2 regions of the Paenibacillus polymyxa M1 genome follow, and region 1 is predicted to be linked to the other one. Evidence: riboswitches for the same ligand, from Rfam matches in the RefSeq annotation. Region 1 holds a riboswitch; the other holds the start of a gene.
What was found. Region 1 has a riboswitch for cyclic di-AMP ahead of PPM_RS21190 (TrkH family potassium uptake protein). Riboswitches for the same ligand answer to the same signal wherever they lie in the genome.

Region 1 (3,187 bases):
CAATCGAAATTACGGATGCCCAGTGACCGCAACGCATCCTCATCTGTAGCGTCCGCCACGACAGTATGTGTCAGGATCTCACTCATACTGTCTACAACATCCTCATTCCGATCAATGCCAAGCACCTCGCACCCCATATCCACCAATTGCAAAGCCAGGCTTGAGCCAAACCGTCCCAGGCCAATGACTACAAACTGCTGCGTTTTCATATCTACTCGAAAACTCCCTTACCCTATAATTATTTTACCTTCTGGATGACGATACAATTCCTTACCCTTTTTCGGTCCCAGTGCATAAGCTAGCGTGAGTGGACCCAGCCTGCCTGCAAACATCGTCAGAGTAATCACCAGCTTGCCTACAACTGACAAATCAGGTGTAAGCCCCATAGACAGCCCTACTGTACCAAATGCAGACACTGTCTCGAACAAGATCATTAGAAAATGATGATCTTCGGTTGCGGACAGAATCATCGTCACCCCAATCACGAACAGCAGCCCCAGCAAGGTAATGGTCAAAGCCTTATAAATTCGTGCCTGCGCAAGTCGGTACCGAAACAGCACAATATCTTCCCGTCCCCGCAGCATCGAAAACACCGCTCCAATGAGCAGGGCAAATGTAGTGGTCTTAATCCCGCCCCCAGTGGAGCCAGGCGAAGCTCCAATAAACATAAGTATGATGATAAAAAACTGCGTAGCCTGCCGCAAGCCTGCAATGTCCAGCGTGTTGGCACCTGCGGTACGTGGAGTAACGGACTGGAATAAAGAACCCAGCAGTTTACCACCCCAATCAAGCGAGCCAAGCGTCTTTGGATTCGTAAACTCAAATACAAAAATGACGAGCGTCCCGACGACAATCAGAGCAGCTGTCATGCTGAGTACCACCTTGGTATGTAAGGATAGTCTCTTACGCTTACGATAATCTGCCAGGTCTGACATCACTACAAAACCAATACCACCCGAAATAATGAGAAACATGGCTGTAAAATTAACAATCGGATCATATACATAACCTGTCAGGCTGCGAAATTCACCGAATAAATCAAAACCAGCATTATTAAACATGGAAATGGCATGCCAAATTCCAAAATAAATCGCCCTGCCGACAGGCATATCAAATGACCAGCGAATCGAAAAAATAGCTGCACATACGCCCTCAATCATCAGCGAGTACCATAGCACCTTGCGGATCAATCCAACAATTCCTTCGACAGAGGTCTGATTCATCGCTTCTTGCAAAATAAGGCGCTCCCGCAAGGAAATGCGACGTTTGAACACCAGCGCGATCAAGGTAGCCATGGTCATAAAGCCAAGACCACCGATCTGGATCAGCGCAACGATAACGATTTGACCAAAGGTTGTAAAAAAGAGCCCTGTATCCTTAACGACAAGTCCGGTTACACAGGTCGCGGATGCGGCAGTAAACAAAGCGTCTATAAACGCAAGTGGTTTTCCTGTTGTATTAGAGATGGGCAGCATTAACAATAAACTACCTATTAGAATGATAATGGCAAAGCCTGCAACGAATATCTGCGGTGGAGAAAGCCGAAGCCAGCGTGCATTGGGATTCATCTATTCATCACTTCTCTCCTAATCCTTAAAACTATAAAAACAGTGACTTAATACGGTGTAAGCCCGCTACGCGTTCCATTTATCTTCCGATCGTCGTTGCCCCTGATTTTTTTGATTTTCCAAACCTTAAGTAGCTATAATTAGCATTCCCTGAATACAGGAAGAATGCATGTCAAACACTACTCGGCTCCCTGTGCTATTGGCGAGCAGCAGCGAAGGGGGCAGAATTGTTCTGAAGAAGCGAAGCGTTTGCCTTTATCTCCGGATTTTAACCATTAAAGGGTTTATACAATCAAAAAAATCCGGGGATAACTGCAATTGGAAGAATAATCTGAACCCGCAGCGGTCTAACCAATCCAAACACTTTTATACACACAAAAAAAGACACCGGAAAACCGAGTGCCTGACTTGGTTCCTGCCCACAGCCTACGAGGTTAGCTGACGGATTCGGACAGCACAGTATGCCCTATTTACACTTCCGGTCCATCAGGATCGGCTGTAAAATTCACCCCAGTAACATGGTTCCCCCGTTTTCTCATAGAAATTCGGCTTAAATGTATATCATTACCCATATATTTCATAGGCATTGCCTCAAGATTATAATCCTTCTCTATCCAGATCACAAAACCGATTTCGCCGAAAAAACGTGAAATTGGCTTTAATTCGCGAATAGACATCGATTAATCACAGCTTATCTAATTTTATTAAAACTTTAAAGTGCTTTCACTCTATTTTCATGAATATCGCTGGTCTGTTGGCGGGAACCTGTGCAGTATGATATCTTTAATGGATGTTCTTATTTACAGATTAAGGAGGAAACTCATGAATCCTATCGGGAAACCGGTCGTGCTCACGGCCAACTTCAAAAAATTAGGCTTGCTGGGCGGGGTTGGCCTGATTTGCTTTTTTATCTTTCAATTGCTTATTCCCTCAATTAGCAATCCAAGTCCGGAATCATTGATGAATGCAAAGGTCATCAGCAAACAAGAAGCGGTCATACACGCCCTGGACTTTGCCCGTTCCGAGCTGGGCTATACGGAATCACAGCCAGAGAAGCCCGTCGTAACCTATCAGGCTGAAACAGATTTGTACGGTTATTTATCCAGAGAAAAATTGGTTCAAGAGTACGATCGTACATGGAAAAAAAATTATCCTTATGAAACCTTTCGGGTTGATTTGCCTGACTCCTCAGCGAAGGGCAAGCTGCAAATCCATGTGGATTTATCCACTGGGAAGGTCGTTAGCTTTAAACGGATCACCTCCAGCACCAATTACACACAGGCTGATGTTTCTACAGATGAACAAGCACGAAGCAGACTTGTACGTGTAGCTGAGGGTGACATGACGCTCGAAGCCAAGGAACAGGCTGCAGCAATATGGATCAAACGCTTTGGCTTTAAGCCATCTGAATTGAAGCTCGCGACCACTGAGGGGGAAGGTGGATTAAAATATACCGTGGACGAAAAGAAAATCGGCGCCTCGGTACTTACGCTGGCTTTTACTTTTGAAGACGGGGATGTTCGCTCGTTTACCCAAAGCTTTTCGGCCCCTTCGTCCTATACCGACTATGTTAAAAAGCAAACATACTGGGCGAATTGGATGACTTATGCGGGTTATGC
Region 2 (3,187 bases), 1.2 Mb from region 1:
CATATATTATCTTTCCCTGCTTTTGAAAACAAAATAAGAAGAGGATATCCTCTTCTTAGCATGGCATAACTATGTTGTTAATACTATCGCATTGTCCTCAACATACACAACCTGTTTTAGTTGATTTCCGGCTTTACAGGTCCGATAACATATACGGTTTTACCGTGCTTACGACCAAATTGGTTAGCCCGGCTTAAACTCTCATAATACACATCGATTTTGTGGCCTTTAATCGCGCCACCGGTATCCTCCGCACGGCGGAAGCCTACCCCTTCAATATACACCCACCAGCCGATGGGAATTACATTCGGATCGACAGCGATGGTGCGTCCTTCCGTGACACGCGTGCCGGAGGCGGTACGTGTACCAATACCTGGCTCCTGGGCAGAGTACGCCGTCATGGAGACATTTTGTAAAACTTTTTTATAATTAAAATTAATACCTGCTTTACGGACAGCACTGCCCGAACTAACCTTTGTAGCCTTAACCGCATCTTTAGGGCCGATGGAAGCAGCTAGAACGACCGGTTTTTTCTTCGTCCCTACCGCAATTACCTTATCCACACGATTTTGTGCGACTTCCTTGTTGACCAGCTGTTTGGACACCAATTTTCCATCATGGTATACCTTTTGAACATGCTGGACTACCACACCCGATTTGCCACTTTGAATGACTCGATTATCGCCTTTATAGAGACTTGGATCTGCCGTTTTGATGACCTGATAAGGCACTTGTTTTTTCTGTTCGACCTGCTGTTTCTTTACACGGACGATTTTTATGTCCATGTTAGCTGAAACAGAGGCATCCAACGCAGGGTAAACTTTATCCGTTGATGATAATTTATAGCCCGAAGTGCGAATGGCACCCTCTACTGTATTTTCTGTTGTGTACAGCTTTTTCGTCTCATTGCCTGAGGATACTTTAACCTGATTGGCACGTTTAATGACTACGCGATCCCCATCCTGTACTGCCCCGTTTAGCGGCATGGAAATTGTATCATGCGGCTGAAGTGAAATAGAATGCTCATTGAGCAAATCTTGGAGCTTGGATTCCCGGGTTTCTACCGCAGATGCCTTACCATCGATGACAAAAAAGACTTGTTTTTTAGATTGCGTGTACATCAGAATTGAAATCATAATCGTTAGTGCGATTAGAAAAATAGCAACCAAAGCAGCCTGGCGCACATTCTCTTGCTTCCAACGTAATACGTAAGACATGCTGGATGAGCGTGACTCATGGGTCTCCTCTTTTCGGAAAATGCCCATTTCCTCCGTCCTCCTTACATAGCCCGCCGTCTGGAGTAAGACATAGTTGATCGTTGACGTGACTATAACAGATTTTCTACAAGACAAGCCCGTACTGCGACTGTCCTGCACCATGTACCCGTCTTCGCGGCATGCTGTCCTCCCCTGTTTAACCACAGTATGATGACAGATTTTCTTTTATTCACAACAAAAAAAGCCAAAGAAAGAGACTAGAGAGCTCTTTCGTGGCTTCCGACATGTGTGAATATGCGGGAAAACTCATGCACGAGATGGCTTCTCTCTTGTTACGCTTACGGGGTTAGCTGTCGGGTTCGGACGTAGAGAGTCGCCCTAGCTTAGGTCAACCGCTCATGGCGGTCGCCTTCACATTCACCCCGAAGACCCAGAAAGAAATCGAAATACGGCTTCTCTACCTGTTCAATCCCATCCGGGAAATGAATTTCGGTCGAGCCGGATACTGAGAGATATTATCTCTTGCACATACACCGGACGTACTGTAAGCCATATCGGTTCCCCCGTTCCCTGTAAAAGGGACTCAGCGAGACTGGTTCATGAAATGATTTGTTGATGTTTACACTCAACAACAATTCACTGAAAAGATGATATCCTGTTTCCATGCATGTTGTAAAGCAGGTTTCAAGTACATTTTTCAAAATATTCGGTTAAAAAATTGTAATATTCTTGAGTTTCCTGCAACAAAATCATAATTAGCTCCGTCTATCTCTTTATTTTGATTGATTTCTTCGCTTTTTCACTGAATGTCAAATCGTTCCAAGGCATTTTGGGTCGTAATGGATACCAATTCCTCCACTGTAATTCCCTTAATTTGGGCGGCTGCTTCTGCCACCAATCTCACATGTGCCGACTCATTTCGCTTCCCGCGAAACGGATGAGGCGTCAAGTAAGGCGCGTCCGTTTCAATAAGCAGACGGTTCAGCGGTACCTGGGCCAGCACCTCTTTTGGCTGCTTGGCATTTTTGAACGTTATGGGCCCGCCGAAGGAAAGGTGGAAACCCATATCCAGCACCATTTTAGCTGTCTCCCAACTCCCAGAAAAGGAGTGCATGACTCCGCCAATCTCGCCCGCCTTTTCCTCACGTAAAATCCTCACAATATCTTCATGTGCATCCCGGTTATGGATAACAATTGGCATCTTGAGCTCACGTGCCAGGCCAATTTGATTTCGAAGTACCCGCTGCTGCACATCCTTTGGTGATGTATCCCAATAATAATCCAGACCGATCTCTCCGATCGCTACAACCTTTTTATGACTGCATAACGATGCAATCCATTCTAAATCACCCTCCTGCATTGTAATGGCATCCTGCGGATGCCATCCAACGGCTGCATAAATAAAATCATACGTCTCAGCCAGCTTCATGGTGGATGGAATGGTCTCACGATTAAATCCGATATTGATCATCCGTGTTACTCCTGATTCGACAGCACGTGCTATAACTTCTTCACGGTCTTCGTCAAATTGTGGCGCATCTAGGTGAGTATGAGTGTCGAATAAATCCAAGGTTTTCATCTCCTTTTCTTACTTACATTTCTATATATTTGTCTATTGTTTGACAAAATAATTCCCTATTTCGGCAGGAAGCCTTTCTTTTACCCCGTTCAATTTATTCTGGGGAAAATACATGTGATATTTTCCTCGGTGAATGCCACTTATTGAGCGTACAATTTCTGAAACTTCGGATATTTCCCGCACCTCGCCCTGACGTCCAAGCAGTAAAATCTGGTTGTCCGTTGAACCGCCCTGCCGAAACACATCATAAGGAAGATCTGTCGGAAAATCAATTTCAAGATCATATTCAGGATGCAAGCCAGCCTTTTCCAAAGCCTCTCGAATATGGTCAACGGTATCTGTATCCATATTTTCAATCTCTACATATTTATACAATCTACGATCCATAAAA

Region 2: another riboswitch for cyclic di-AMP. It lies ahead of PPM_RS00140 (3D domain-containing protein); the one in region 1 lies ahead of PPM_RS21190 (TrkH family potassium uptake protein).

Annotation. Positions count from the first base shown of each region.
Region 1 covers NC_017542.1:4,703,751-4,706,937, forward strand. The annotation lists gene PPM_RS21185 (potassium channel family protein) at 1-209, opposite strand, end outside; gene PPM_RS21190 (TrkH family potassium uptake protein) at 228-1,568, opposite strand; cyclic di-AMP (ydaO/yuaA leader) riboswitch at 1,977-2,129, opposite strand; gene PPM_RS21200 (CPBP family intramembrane glutamic endopeptidase) at 2,391-3,187, shown strand, end outside.
Region 2 covers NC_017542.1:28,563-31,749, reverse strand. The annotation lists gene PPM_RS00140 (3D domain-containing protein) at 117-1,265, opposite strand; cyclic di-AMP (ydaO/yuaA leader) riboswitch at 1,537-1,816, opposite strand; gene PPM_RS00135 (TatD family hydrolase) at 2,017-2,787, opposite strand; gene PPM_RS00130 (HD domain-containing protein) at 2,830-3,187, opposite strand, start outside.